Regions from separate parts of the Rhizobium sp. Root1204 genome, predicted to be linked through region 1. Evidence: predicted binding sites of a transcription regulator. Region 1 holds the regulator's gene; the other holds the start of a gene.
What was found. The regulator LexA, encoded in region 1, represses DNA repair genes until DNA is damaged. The targets are predictions, from matches to a motif close to TGTTCNNNNTGTGTTCNG.
Positions count from the first base shown of each region.

Region 2: recA (recombinase RecA) is a predicted target of LexA. The motif match lies at 3,860-3,877, and genes of this name have one in related genera.

Region 1 covers NZ_LMCZ01000034.1:394,607-402,299, forward strand. Annotated here, with positions in the region: gene ASC96_RS23180 (hypothetical protein) at 1-147, opposite strand, end outside; gene ASC96_RS23185 (hypothetical protein) at 288-770, shown strand; gene ASC96_RS23190 (hypothetical protein) at 1,122-1,340, shown strand; tRNA gene ASC96_RS23195 (tRNA-Cys) at 1,414-1,487, opposite strand; gene lexA (transcriptional repressor LexA) at 2,615-3,325, opposite strand; gene ASC96_RS23205 (hypothetical protein) at 3,589-3,909, shown strand; gene ASC96_RS34095 (hypothetical protein) at 3,969-4,247, opposite strand; tRNA gene ASC96_RS23215 (tRNA-Asn) at 4,469-4,543, shown strand; gene ASC96_RS23220 (SDR family oxidoreductase) at 4,617-5,531, opposite strand; gene ASC96_RS23225 (TetR family transcriptional regulator) at 5,608-6,213, shown strand; gene ASC96_RS23230 (APH(3'') family aminoglycoside O-phosphotransferase) at 6,352-7,140, shown strand; gene ASC96_RS23235 (LysE family translocator) at 7,224-7,693, shown strand, end outside.
Region 2 covers NZ_LMCZ01000034.1:516,413-524,105, forward strand. Annotated here, with positions in the region: gene alaS (alanine--tRNA ligase) at 1-2,415, opposite strand, end outside; gene recA (recombinase RecA) at 2,642-3,733, opposite strand; gene ASC96_RS23830 (carbohydrate kinase family protein) at 3,970-4,917, shown strand; gene ASC96_RS23835 (pseudouridine-5'-phosphate glycosidase) at 4,949-5,872, shown strand; gene ASC96_RS23840 (D-alanine--D-alanine ligase family protein) at 5,924-6,997, opposite strand; gene ASC96_RS23845 (PAS domain-containing sensor histidine kinase) at 7,245-7,693, opposite strand, start outside.

The sequences.
Region 1 (7,693 bases):
TTCCATTGATTCCAGTTCGGCCGCCTCGGCGGCGCGGATGTTCTCGATGTCTGTAGCTAGGATGCGCAGCGGGCAACCGGCCACACCAAGGATAGCCGAAACTCCGTCGCAGTCGGAAAGCGTATAGAAGCTGTGGGGATCGCGCACGAAGGCGTAACCTACCATCAGTGGGAACCGTTTCACGATGCACGCGTCCGTCCGGTGAAGCGAAGCGAGGGGAAGACGCTGACGACGGTGAAGACTGGCGGGCGTCTGCATGACGGACGTGGCCAATATCGATCTGCTATGTGGAGAAGAACAAGAGCCGTCACGGCACGATGCGCTATTACCTGCGCATCGATGGAAAGCGGATATGCCGACTTCCGGATGATATTCAGAGCGAGCAATTTTCCATTGAATACTGGAAGGCCTGCAAGACCGCCCAGCCCGTGATGGCGCGTGTCGATATTCCGAAAGCTCTGTCCTTCATCGTGAAGCCAAACAGCTTCCGGCTCTGCGTGGAATACATGTGCAGCAACGCTTTCACCACGCTCGACAAGTCCACGCAGGATCGCCGGCGGAATATCATGGAGGCGATGTGGCTGGAACCGTTGAGCGAAAAAGACGGCAGGCTATTTGCCGACATGCCGGTGTCAAAAATGGATGTGGAAAATTTAGAGGTCCTGCGGGATCGCAAGAAAGAGGTGCCCTTTGTGGCTGACGATGCGCCGTGTCTTCGACACGAAGAAGGATGGCAAGCCCGTGGTGCCGAACATCGCTCGGCTCGTTGAACCATTCCGCGCCTATAGCGACGGGCACCACACCATCGCGCCCGACGAGATCGGCAAGTTCATCGATCACCACGGCCAGAAGTCGAAAGCCGTACTGGCGCTGTCGCTGTTAATGCAGACCGGCTTTCGCGTATCGGACTTGGCTGTTATCGGCCCGCAGCATCGGTGTGGCGATATTCTCAAGCTGCGGCTATTCAAGAACCGCAACCGGACGCCGGTGGATATCGAGATTGCCATTCACCCGATCCTTGAAGCCGTGATGGAGTTGCACCCTGTCACCGGGCTCACCAATGTGCGGACTGAGTTCGACAAAGCTTTCACAGTGAAGGGACTTGGAAACAGAGTGTCCGCATGGTTCAGCCAGGCAAGGGGCTGGCAACTGATCAGGCGCACAACGAAGCCACCGACTATATGCTGGAAGCGATGTTCGGCTGGAAGGACGGGAAGACATCCAAGATCTACACGCGCAACGCAGACCATGCGCGGCTGGCCAGACAGGCCGTATCGAAGATCAACTGTGATGGGATGGGCACGAAATTGCTCGAAAGCAAGGACGGGACGGAGGGGTGAAATAGGAACCGACTGCCACACCCGCTATATTTTCGATTGATTTCAAGGTCTTACTGGTGGAGCAAGAAAGGTTTGGAGGCCTCGCCCGGAATTGAACCGGGGTGCAAGGATTTGCAGTCCTCTGCGTCACCACTCCGCCACGAGGCCTCACCAGTTCAAATAGTCGAACTGTGGCGGCGGTTTAGAATGATCCTAGACAAATCGCAAGAGGGTATTTCTGAAAAACGTTCTTGGTCATTTCTGAGATGCCGTTTCCGAACCCTTCTTCCACAGCTTTGGGGATGAACAAGCCGGTGTGCGAGGAGCCGAAAACGAGATTGCGGCGTCCCGGTCAAAGCGCCACGTCCCTGCCCTGTTGCCGGGCGCATTCTCACGAAGGTGACGGGCGACGGATTCGTGAATTGGTGCGCAAGTGCTGCCGTCGGCTGTTCGATTGATGAAGCGCCAAAGCCCTTAGCGAAACGGCACTGTTTCTAACGCCTTGCCAACGCGGGCCGTTGCAGCAGCCGGCCCTTTTCCCTAACGATGCCAATCGTTCAGCTCTTGGCTGGAGCGATCCGCATTATCTGTCCACGTCTCAATTGACGCGCGGGCAACCCTGGCGGTTTGCAAGTTTCAAGACAGTGTATTCGCCACGGCGTCCAATGCCGTCAACGACAACAAGGCGCCGGTTTATCGAGCGGATGCCGGGATCACGCATTCCGTACTGATAGGCACGGCGGATTGCCTGCCGTTCACTGCAATTGCTGCGCGGACGATACTCATTATTGTATCGCCGGTCTCTGTATTCAACTGCGGGACTGTCGCGTCCGATGTATATGTCCAAGGATTGGGCCAACGATGCTGGTGCCTGAACAGTCGAAATGACTGTGGCCATCAATGCCACGACCAAAACTTTTGTAAAAACGGTTCTCACATTGGCCTCCTGGGTTCCGTCCACGAATAGAGCCGATAGGTCAACGAAATCCTACTAAATAGGTTCCAAAAATAGGGTGCGATAGGGGAACGGCAACATTTGCCGATGCGCAAGCCGCATTGAAAATTCATAGGCTTACAGCCCGTTAATCGGGCGTATTGAAGGAAAAATCATGTCCCTTATTTCCGCCGCTACTCATGATTTAGAGTGCTCCGGTCGGTTCATGAGGTCGCTAAGGCATTATCTTTCAGGGGGCAAAACTATCGTCGCGCCGGACGGTGACAGGTTTGCAGCCATGTCTACAAATCACGCAATCTTCCCCACTCCTTTAAGCTGCCATAGCTGAAGTGATATCAGATCAATGATAACGGCGGATCAGCCCGACGAGTTTTCCCTGTATCTTGACCCGGTCCGGTCCAAAAATCCGCGTCTCATATGCAGGGTTGGCGGCTTCCAGCGCGATCGAGGCGCCTTTGCGGCGAAACCGCTTCAATGTCGCTTCCTCGTCATCAACCAGGGCGACGATGATTTCACCGGGGCTGGCACTGTTCGTATTGCGGATGATGACCGTGTCGCCGTCGAGAATGCCCGCCTCGATCATCGAATCACCGCGCACTTCAAGTGCGTAGTGCTCACCGGTCCCAACCATCTCGAGCGGCACGGAAATATCATGCGTATTGTTCTGAATCGCGGAGATCGGTACGCCGGCGGCGATCCTGCCCATGACAGGTATGGAGACGGTATCGTTGTTTGCGGCGGCCTTGACGGGTGCGGCAGGTGCCGGTTGTGTACCAAGACTGCCCTGGATGACGCTCGGTGAAAAGCCGCGCTTTGGCTGAAGGCTCGTGGTATAGGCTTCTGGTAACTTGATCACTTCCAGCGCCCTCGCCCGGTTGGGCAGACGCCGGATGAAGCCTCGCTCCTCAAGCGCTGTAATCAGCCGATGAATGCCGGATTTCGACGCAAGATCCAGTGCATCCTTCATCTCGTCGAACGATGGCGGTACGCCCGATTCCTTCATTCTTTCGTGAATGAACAGAAGCAGTTCCTGTTGCTTGCGGGTCAGCATGAACGATCACTCCAGAATCTAGAAACAAATCAAGAACGAACACTATCTGTTCCATATGTGTTCCGCAAGTCCCTAAAATTCGTGAGTGTTTTCAACGCAACAGAAAATCGTGCTGCATAGCGGCTCCTTTCCACTCAGCATTCCGCCTGCCATTCATCGCGGGAAGCTATCTGTTGGAACCTTTGCGCCGCCGGTACCGTTTCGGTTTATCTCGAAACAATGCGATGGACGGCCTGCTCCGGATGCCGTCCGAGGAGGCTTTGATGGCGAAATACACCGATGAGCGCGCTTCCGATGCCGATATGCAGAAAACCGTGGAATTGAGCGGCGTGCAGGCCCGTCAAGGCTTTTTGGGCCGGCCGGTGCTGATGGTACTCATCTGCGGCGTGGTCCTTGCAATGCTCGCCTGGGCCGGTGCGGAAGTGTTTGGCGAAAGCACAGACAACGACGCTGCGACCAAGGTTGAGGAAAAGCTGCCTGCCCCGAACAATGGCGCTCCGGCCACGCAGGAAACTCCGGTCGATCCGGCGCAAATGGCACCTGCGGACAAGGACCCGACGCCACAGACAGGCTCAGGCGGATAAGCGGATCGGATCCGGCGCAAGCCTCTGCCGAATCGGGAGAAGGGCTTACGTCCAGCTTCCTAGCTGGAAGCAGGCCATTTGCGCGCCCACCAGACCGAAAGCCGCCGCCTCTTTCGCCGGACGAAGGCAAGGTCGTGCGACAGGACGAGAAGACCAAGGGGAATCATCCAGAAACCGAGAACCGGGAGAAAACCCAAAATACCGCCAAAGATCAGCGCGGCACCGATGGAAATGCGCAAAAGGCGCGATTGCGGCAGCCGCATACGCCACGTGCCGATGATGAGTTCGTGGGCGCGGGCATCGATGCCGAATTTTTTTGTTTTCCGCTGTTCTGCCATCAAATTCCACCTGCCAAATGTCCGGCCACCCGCCATCGCCTGCGAACGCTGCAATCCTGCGGGTTTATCCCCGGCAAATCAACGGAGCGCTTTCAACTCTCACATGGGGAGTTGTCCACAATCAGACAAGATTGTGCATTTTTTTTGAAAAACCGCTTGGCAAATCGGAAAAGCATTTGTATTAGCAGCCTCACTTCTGCAGCACACACCGCCGCAGATTATCCCTGGTAGCTCAGCGGTAGAGCATTCGACTGTTAATCGACAGGTCGCCGGTTCGAATCCGGCCCGGGGAGCCAATTTCCAAAGGCCTTGCTGAAAAAGCAAGGCCTTTTTGGTTTCTGGCGTACCCTCTGCGCCCGCCTTCATGTTCTACCGGTAACCGCTCGCGTCCGCCGGTTTTCCGGCATCCTGCACCTCGGTCATGTAGCGCCAGCAGTCCGGCCGCGATCCGTCGAGATCGGTAAAGCCGTAAATCTTGGCGAGATCGCCGCTTGAGGTCGATTGCCCGTTGAGGCGTCCCCGCTCCGGATCCGCAGCCAGGGATGAAACGGCGCGGCCGGTAAAGCGTGGGGTTTCGGAAATCACGAAATGCGGCTGGGCCTTTATCGCCTCCACCCAGTTTTCCTCGCGCACACCAAAGATGTCGAGCATCATTTCAGAACGCATCCAGCCTGGAGAGATTGCCACCGATGTCGCTGCATGCGGCGCCAGATCCTGCGCGTGTGCCCACGCCATGCGAATGACACTGGTCTTGGCGAGATCGTAGAACGGGCTGAGCCGGTAGTGGGTGGCATTGTATTGCGCCGTGCCATCGGTCATCTCGACCAGCAAGCCACCAGGATTCTCGATCATCAATGGCAATGCGTAATGGGCGGTGACCAGATGGGTATCGATCGCCAACCGCAAGAGTTTCAGGCCATTTTCAAGCGAGTGTTCCCAGACCGGCTTGTTCCATTCGGTCAAATACTCGCCGCCCCAGATATCGTTGACGAGGATATCGAGCCGCTTTTCGTCGCGGCGGACGCGGGCGATCAGCGCCTCGACTTCGGCGTGGATGAGATGATCCACCCGCACGGCAATGCCTTTACCACCAGCCTGTGTCACAAGTTCAGCGGTTTCTTCGATCGTTTCCGGGCGGCCATAGTCCGATTGCCGGGTTCGTGTCGTGCGGCCGGTCACGTAGACGGTTGCGCCCGCTGCCCCCAGTTCCACGGCGATGCCACGGCCAGCACCACGCGTCCCGCCGGCCACAAGTGCGATTTTCCCTTGCAGGTTGCTTACCACGGTATTGTCCTCCTCGTTTAGAATTGATAATAACCGAACGTTCGTTCATAAATAAAATGAACGCAAGGGGAAAATAATGCCGCGGCCACGCACGTTATCCGACGAGCACCTGCTTGATCTGGTGCTGACGCTGATCCACGCAGAGGGACCGGAGGCGGCGACGTTTGCCGCTGTATCCAAGGCAAGCGGCCTGTCCGGCTCAACACTGGTGCAACGTTTTTCGACCAAGGCAGCGATGCTGCGTCAGGCGTTGCTGCATGCCTGGGACCAGCTGGACGCCGAGACGATCCAACTGTGCGAAGCAATCCCTAGGACACCGCAAGGTGCCGTTACTTTGCTCGCCGCTCTGTCGGGAAATTATGGTGACAGCGCTGCCGTCTATGCCGACGGCCTGCGTTTGTTGCGAGAGGACTTTCGGGATCCCCAACTGCGAGCTCGGGGTGCAGCCTGGGGGCGAACGCTGGTCGGGGCCCTCAGCGCGTGTTTTACGAATGCCAACCGCCCGGAGGTGACCGCACGGCTGATGCTTGCTCAATGGCAGGGCTCACTGCTCTGGTGGGGATTTGAGGCGAATGGTCCGGTCGTGCCTTATGTCGAATCGCAGCTTCAGGAATTTCTCGCCGAACTCGGCCATTCACCTCGCCCCTCGCCGGCCGTCGCCGGCAAGCGAGATTTCGCGTAAAAACTTGGACATTTTCTGTCCGGTGATGGTGAAATCGCGGCTCGCAATATCTATGTGGGGCTGAGGCGTGAAATCGCCTTCGCCAAACAAGTCGTGGGGGGATGGCGCGTGACTGACTATCGATCCCGTGCAGCCCAGTTGAAGGGCTTTTCTCTCGGAAGCCAGTGGACTGCCTATCATCACGGCGAATCGGGTGACGCGCTGTTTCGGCGCGCCGATGGTAGCGCCTATGCCAAAGTGGCGACCGGCAGCGGCGTGGCGCTGCTGGATGACGAGCGCCGGCGCACTGCATGGCTTGCCCCCTTCAAGATCGGATCCCCGACCGTTCTCGATTGGCAGGTGTCGGACGACGTCGCATGCCTCGTGACAAGCGCCGTGCCGGGCATTCCCGCAGACCAGCTCGAAGCAGCGAGCCTTCTCAAGGCTTGGCCTTCGATCGCGGCGCGCGTGCGCGATCTCCACGCTATTCCGGTAAAAGATTGCCCGTTTGACCGCGGGCTTCAGACCATGTTCGACCGGGCGGTTGATGTTGTTGAACGCGACGGCGTCAATCCGGATTTTCTCGATCCAGGCGACCAGGACACACCGCCGCACGTCTTGCTCGACAGAGTGCGGGCCGAGTTGCCCGAACGCCTTGCACAGGAAAGCCTCGATCGCGTCGTTTGCCATGGCGATGCCTGCATGCCCAATTTCATGATCGAACCGGAAACGCTTCGCTGCACGGGAATGATCGATCTCGGACGGTTGGGCATGGCGGACCGCTACGTCGACTTGGCGCTGCTGACCGGCAATACCCGTGAAACCTGGCGCACCGCCGAAGAGGCGCAGACCGCGCAAAATCGTTTGTTCGATCTCCACGCGATCGCACCTGCCGACCGGGAAAGGCTCGATTTTTACCTGCGTCTAGACCCGCTGACCTGGGGCTAGCGAAAGACGGCGGCCACGCGACTTCTTAAAAAACATGGTGTATAGATCAGGCTTACAACCATGACCGGGAAGAGGAGCAGACTATGCCGTCGATCGAGATTCTTGTTGCTTTCATCGCTACTACGGCTGTCTTTGCCTACATTCCCGGCCCGGCCATGCTGTATGCAGCTGCACAGACTATTGCTCGCGGCCGCTGGTCCGGGCTGATGGCGGCGCTTGGTATTCACCTCGGCGGTTACGTCCACGTCATTGCTGCGGCCGCTGGCCTATCGATCCTGTTTCACGCCGTGCCGACCCTGTACATGATCGTCAAATTGGCCGGTGCAGCCTATCTTGTCTGGCTGGGCATTTCCCTGTTTCGGGCCAAGGTCGAGGGGGATTCCGCCCTGCCCGGCATCGAACCGAAATCCGGCCGGCGCGCCTTCTTCGAAAGCGTCACCGTCGAAGTCCTTAATCCGAAGACGGCGATCTTCTTCGTGGCTTTCCTGCCGCAGTTTGTGGATGCGTCAGCTGCTTTCCCGGTGTGGCTGCAACTGACGATCCTTGGAATGAT
Region 2 (7,693 bases), 120 kb from region 1:
GCCATCGTCGGCAAGGCTCTTCAGGTCCTTCGGCTCGACACCGGTAACAACCTTTCCAAGGAACTTGACGCCGCCGATATCCTGCACCTGATCGGCAGAACCACCGGCATCGCCACCGCCGAGCGCCAGCTTCTTCTTGGCCTCGTTCAGTTCGCGCTCCAGCTTGCGGCGCTCGTCCATCAGCGTTTCAACGCGGGTCAGAACGTCTGCAGGCTGAACCTTCAGCGTTGTTGCCAGTGTCTTGACCCGCTCGTCCTGCTCGTTGAGGTAAGCCAGCGCCGATACGCCGGTCAGGGCTTCCAGACGGCGAACACCGGAACCAACGGCACTTTCGCCGACGATGCGCACAAGGCCGATCTCGCCGGTGGCGCCGACATGGGTGCCGCCGCAGAGTTCAACCGAGTAAGGACGGTTGGCCTTGGCGCCATGAATGCCCTGCCCCATCGACACGACACGCACTTCATCGCCGTATTTTTCGCCGAACAGCGCCATCGCGCCTTCGGCAATCGCATCATCGACGCTCATCAGCCGCGTCGTGACTGGCGCGTTCTGCACGATGATCTCGTTGGCCATGTCCTCGACGATCTTCAGCTCTTCGGCCGTCATCGGCTTCGGATGCGAAACGTCGAAGCGCAGGCGCTCCGGCGCAACCAGCGAGCCCTTCTGCGCCACATGGGTGCCAAGCACTTCGCGCAGCGCTTCATGCAGCAGATGAGTGGCCGAATGGTTGGCGCGCAGGCGCGAACGGCGGGCGTGGTCGACGTTCAGTGCCGCTGCGTCACCAACCTTGACCGTGCCGTCTTCAACGACGCAGGAATGCACGAACAGGCCCTCGCCGCGCTTCTGCACGTCGGTGACCGTCAGCTTTGCATGATCGGTGGAGATTACGCCGGTATCGCCCATCTGGCCGCCGGATTCGCCGTAGAATGGTGTCTGGTTGAGAACCAGCTGGACCGTATCGCCTTTCGAGGCGGTGTCGATCGCCTTGCCATCGCGCACGATCGCCTGGACGACACCTTCTGCCGTCTCGGTGTCGTAACCGAGGAACTCTGTGGCACCGAGCTTTTCCTTCAGCTCGTACCAGATCGTTTCCGTTGCCTTGTCACCGGAGCCGGACCAGGACGCACGGGCTTCAGCCTTCTGGCGCTCCATGGCCGCCGTGAACGCCTCGGTATCGACGCCGATACCCCGGCTACGCAAGGCATCCTGCGTCAGGTCAAGCGGGAAGCCGTACGTATCGTAGAGCTTGAAGGCCGTCTCGCCGTTCAGCTGGTCGCCCTCGGCAAGATCGAGCGTGGCATCCGACAACAGGCCGAGGCCGCGTTCCAGCGTCTTGCGGAACCGGGTCTCTTCCAGCTTCAAGGTTTCCGAAATCAGGGATTCCGCCCGAACGAGTTCCGGGTAAGCACGGCCCATCTGGCCGATCAGCGCCGGCAGCAGCCGCCACATCAACGGGTCACGGGCACCCAGCAACTGGGCGTGGCGCATGGCACGGCGCATGATCCGGCGCAGCACATAGCCACGGCCTTCGTTCGACGGCAGAACGCCATCGGCGATCAGGAATGCGGACGCCCGCAGATGGTCGGCGATGACGCGGTGGCTGGCGCGGCGGTCGCCTTCAGCCTTGACGCCGGTCGCCTCTTCCGAGGCAGCGATCAAGGCGCGGAACAGGTCGATATCATAATTGTCATGCTTGCCCTGCAACAGAGCAGCAACGCGCTCGAGGCCCATGCCGGTGTCGATCGACGGACGCGGCAGATCGACCCGTTCTTCCTTCGTCACTTGCTCGTACTGCATGAAGACAAGGTTCCAGATTTCGATGAACCGGTCGCCGTCTTCATCCTTGGAACCGGGAGGTCCACCCCAGATATGATCGCCGTGATCGTAGAAGATCTCGGAACATGGCCCGCAGGGGCCGGTATCGCCCATCGCCCAGAAATTGTCGCTGGTCGGGATCCGGATGATCCGGTCGTCAGTCAGGCCGGCAATCTTCTTCCACAGGCCAAAAGCCTCGTCATCGGTGTGGTAAACGGTGACCAAAAGCCGCTTGGCATCGATGCCGAAATCCTTGGTGATCAGGTTCCAGGCAAGCTCGATCGCCCGCTCCTTGAAATAATCGCCGAAGGAAAAATTACCGAGCATTTCGAAGAAGGTGTGGTGGCGCGCGGTATAGCCGACATTGTCGAGGTCATTATGCTTGCCCCCGGCGCGCACGCATTTCTGCGCGGTCGCAGCCGTCGAATAGGGGCGCTGCTCCAGACCGGTGAAAACGTTCTTGAACTGAACCATGCCGGCATTGGTGAACATCAGGGTCGGATCGTTGCGCGGAACCAGCGGGCTCGACGATACAACCTCATGGCCGTTCTTCTTGAAGTAGTCGAGGAACGTCGACCGGATTTCATTCACGCCGCTCATATTGCGCCCTTATCTCTTGCATCGGACCGTCCGCAGCCTGCCTGACTGAGCCGCGAACCGGAAAACTTTTGAAAATCGCGGATCACCGGACATCCGCCGACCCTCTCCCGCCCCATTGGAACACAGGCTTTTATCGTCCGGGCCAATCCCTGTCCAGACGGCAAAAGAAAACCGGCCGCTCGGATTAAGGAGCGGCCGGCCAACATCAAGTCGAAATCAGGTAATCTTATGCCAGAGCGGCATCATCGTCGTCGTCACCGGCTTCGGGGCCACCATTTTCCAGGAATTTTTCGGCGATCAGGCCGGCATTCTGGCGCAGCGACAGTTCGATCTCCCTTGCCGTATCCGGATTGTCACGCAGGAACGACTTGGCGTTCTCGCGGCCCTGACCAAGCCGCTGGCTATTATAGGAGAACCACGCACCCGACTTCTCGACGATGCCGGCCTTGACGCCGAGATCGACCAGTTCACCGGTCTTGGACACGCCCTCACCATACATGATGTCGAATTCGACCTGCTTGAAGGGCGGCGCCATCTTGTTCTTGACGACCTTGACGCGCGTCTGGTTGCCGATGACTTCCTCACGCTCCTTGACGGCGCCGATGCGGCGGATGTCGAGGCGAACGGAGGCATAAAACTTCAGGGCGTTACCACCTGTCGTCGTTTCAGGCGAACCGAACATCACGCCGATCTTCATGCGGATCTGGTTGATGAAGATGACCATGCAGTTCGACTTCGAGATCGACGCGGTCAGCTTGCGCAGCGCCTGGCTCATCAGACGGGCCTGCAGACCCGGCAGGCTGTCGCCCATTTCACCTTCGATTTCAGCGCGCGGTACAAGGGCTGCGACCGAATCGACGACGAGAACGTCGATGGCGCCGGAACGCACCAGTGTATCGGTGATTTCCAGAGCCTGCTCACCGGTATCCGGTTGCGAGATCAAAAGATTTTCGAGATCGACGCCAAGCTTGCGGGCATAGACCGGATCGAGCGCATGTTCGGCATCGACAAAGGCGCAAATGCCGCCCTTCTTCTGGGCTTCAGCAATCGTCTGCAGTGCCAGCGTCGTCTTGCCCGAGCTTTCCGGTCCGTAGATTTCGATGACGCGCCCCTTGGGCAGTCCGCCGATACCAAGCGCAATATCGAGGCTCAGCGAGCCCGTCGAAACGGTTTCGATTTCGACTATGCTGTCTTTTCCACCGAGCTTCATGATCGATCCCTTGCCGAACGAGCGTTCGATCTGGGAGAGTGCCGCTTCAAGTGCCTTGCTTTTATCCACCGATTTGTCCTCTACAAGCCGCAAAGAGTTTTGTGCCATGTGATCCACCTTTAGGTTATGGAGCCTGCCGAGGCAATGAAGCTGCCGATGAAAGCTATGTACACTTTTTGTTCTCATTTCGCAAGAGTTATCTATCGACTTGAATCGACAACATAAATGGATGCATGTTCTTTTCTTGTTCCGGGAATTTCGTATTCTGCAGAAATAACTGAAACTAAAGACATATCAACCTCGCAGCCCACCGAATCGCTTAGGAGCGGCACACAGGAAAACGCATGACAGGCAGACAAGTTTCCATCTTTGGCGGCGCGCATATCGATCGCCGGGCTCGTATTTTCGGCACTACCGTGCCGGGATCAAGCAATCCCGGCAGCTGGTTCGAAGAGGCCGGCGGCGGCGGGTTCAATGCCGCCCGCAACCTTGCGCGGCTTGGACTTGACGTACGTATGATCAGCCCGCGCGGCGGCGATGCCGTTGGCGAAATGGTCGCCCGGGCAGCGAACGAAGCCGGAGTTATCGATTGCCCGTTCATCTTCCTTGACCGCAAGACGCCAAGCTACACGGCTATTCTGGAGAACGACGGTAATCTCGTGATCGCGCTTGCCGACATGGAGCTTTACCGGCTGTTTTCTCCAAGGCGATTGCAGCAGAAAGCCATGCGCGAGATTATTTCGTCGAGCGATCTGATCGTCACAGATGCGAACCTCCCCGAGGAGACGCTGACCGCTCTGGTTGCCCGTGCGAATACCGAATCAAAACCGGTCGCCGCCATCGCCATTTCGCCGGCGAAAGTGACGCGGCTGGTGAAAAGCCTGCCAGGGCTCAACTTTCTCTTCATGAACGAGGCAGAGGCGCGTGCGTTGACGGGCCGCGATAGTGAGGCGGCGGCGGAATGGCCCATTATGCTCCAGGCGGCCGGCCTGTCCGGCGGCGTCATCACTCGTGGCGGCAAGCCCGCGATTGCCTTTCAGGACGGGCGAACGGTGACGGTGGCACCACCACAACTTGATGCACTTGCCGACGTCACGGGCGCCGGCGATTCGCTTGCGGCCGGTTTCCTGTCGGCCTATGTCGAAGGCAAAGCGCTCGACATATGCCTTCGCTCCGGTGTTGCCGCCGCCGGTATCACCGTGCGTTCGCCGCTTGCCGTATCGGAAAAAATGTCGCGGCCGATGCTCGATGAAGCGATTCGGCTTGTGCCACCAGCCGAAATCCTGTCATGAACGCGCCTTAAAACGCCAAAAAGGATCTGCGATGACCAAGCCCTTCTCCCCCCTGCTTCCGATGGAATATTCCAGCGAAGTCGCGGCCGCCAAGGCCCGCGGCGCAGCCATCGTCGCCCTGGAATCGACCATCATCACCCATGGCATGCCCTTCCCCGGCAACCTCAACATGGCCCGCAGCGTCGAGGCGATCATCCGCGAGGAAGGCGCCGTACCGGCCACGATCGCGGTCATCGACGGCGTCCTGCATATCGGCCTTGAAGATGCACAACTGGAGGCTTTGGCACAGACGGAAGGGGCGATGAAACTGTCGCGCGCCGATCTCGCCTTTGCGATCGCCGAGCGCCGCACCGGTGCCACCACCGTTGCCGCGACAATGATCGCGGCTGCCCGTGCCGGTATCCGCGTTTTTGCCACCGGTGGCATCGGCGGTGTGCATCGCAAGGCCGAAGAGAGCTTTGACATTTCTGCCGACCTCGATGAGCTCGCCCACACTGGCGTCATCGTCGTCTGCGCCGGCGCAAAAGCCATCCTCGATATTCCAAAGACGCTGGAAGTTCTGGAAACACGCGGGGTTCCGGTGGTCACCTATGACAGCGAAATCTTCCCGGCTTTCTGGTCGCGCGATAGTGGCCTGAAAAGCCCGTTGATGCTCAACAGCCCGGCCGCGATTGCCAATTTCCAGAAAATGCGCGACCTGCTCGGCGTCGACGGCGGCATGCTGATTGCCAACCCGGTGCCGGAGGCCAGCGAAATCCCGCGCGACGAGATGGAAATCTACATCACCCGGGCGCTCGACAATGCCGAGCGCGACGAGATTTCCGGCAAGAAGGTCACGCCTTACCTGCTCGACAGCATTTTCGGCCTGACCGACGGCCGCAGCCTCGAGACCAATATCGCGCTGGTCGAAAACAATGCCCGGCTTGCAGCCGAGATTGCCGTCGCACTGGTCTGAGTCAAATCGATCATCGGAAAAATCGGGGGCTGGCTACCGGCCCCCGATGCGTCAGCCCTGCCGCCCTGCCCGAGCCAGCCCGTGCGCGATCAGCCGGTCGATGATTTCGGCATAGGCAATTCCGCTTGCGGCCAAAGCCTTGGCATACATGCTGATATCGGTAAAACCGGGGATAGTGTTGACCTCGTTGATGACAGCACTCATATCCGCCCGCACGAAAAAATCGACACGGGCCATGCCGTCACAGCCAAGCGCCCTGAAAGCGTCTTGCGCCATTGATCTCAGCTTTTCAGCGATTTCGTCCGGCAACAGAGCCGGAATACTGAGAATGGCACCGTCGGGGTCGATGTATTTGGCATCGTAGCTATAAAAGCCATGGCCGCCGGCGGGGATGATTTCTCCTGGAAGCGAGGCGATCAGCGTGCCGTCAACTTGCTCAAGAACACTAAATTCGATCTCCCGCCCCTGAATGAACTCCTCGACGAGGATTTTCTGATCGTGGCGGAAGCCTTCCGCGAGTGCTGTCCGGAAATCGTCTTGCGTTCGAGCCTTGCTGACACCCACCGACGACCCCTGCCGGGCGGGCTTGACGAAAACCGTCGGCCCTAGCGCTGCAACGACTTCATCGAAAGAGGGTGCGTCGCCCCGGTGGAACGTCAGTGAACGCGCCACCGGCAATCCCGCTTCGCTTAACAGGCGCTTGGCCACATCCTTGTCGATTGCAGTCGCCGATCCCAGAATGCCGCAGCCGGCAAACGGCACCATCGCGACCTCGGCAAGCCCCTGCACTGAGCCATCTTCGCCATGCGGCCCATGCAAAACCGGAAACAGGATATCGACCGGTGGCAGTTCACGGATACTTCCAGCTTCGGGAACGGCGAAAAGCCGACCACGGCCGCCGGGCAAAAGGCAAACCTGCGTGTTCACTGTGGGGAGCGGATGGGGCAAGCCCCTGTCGAGCAACTCATGCAGGAGCCATTTTCCCTGATGGTCGATCAGAATGGGCACGACATCGTATTTTTCAGTGTCGAGCGCCTTGAATACGTTGCGTGCCGACAGAATCGAAACATCATGTTCGGCAGAACGGCCACCAAAAAGAACTGCAATCCTTAGCTTTGAATTCATTCGTGCGCTCGCAAAATCGGGAGATTGAACGCTACGCTTGAACCAGAGGGCGAACCCCTTCGAACGATGAGCGCAGCGCGGGACACCCGTAGATGCAATCGCGAAACAGGCCTTTTTAGGACAGCGGAAGACCCGCCAAAATTATCTCGGCGGACGGTTAACGCGGCGGCCGCCCGGCCGGTTTGTGGCAGCATTCCGAGCTCGAAAGTGCCTGATCTGCTATCTATCTATGGCCAGCGGTTACAGATCAGCTGTCAAGCATTTCCCGGACAGCAACAGCAAGCTGCTTCAACGAGAAGGGTTTGGACAGAAAACCAAACTTGGCGTCGGCCGGCAGGTTTCTGGCAAAGGCATCTTCCGCATAACCGGAGACGAAGATGAACTTGAGGTCCGGATAGGTCTTGCGGATTTCACGCAGCAGCGTCGGCCCATCCATTTCCGGCATGACGACATCGGATACGACGATATCGACAGCACCGTTCAGCTCTTCCATGACTTCGAGCGCCTCGACGCCGGAGCCGGCCTCATGAACGGTATAGCCGCGCGTTTCCAGCATGCGCTTGCCACCGCGGCGCACGGCCTCTTCGTCTTCCACCAGAAGAACCACCGCCGAATTTCCGGTCAGGTCCGTCGGTTCCGGTTTGGCGGGGGCCTTTGCAGCGAGCGCTGCGGCGGCCTGCGCCTCGCCGGCTTCGC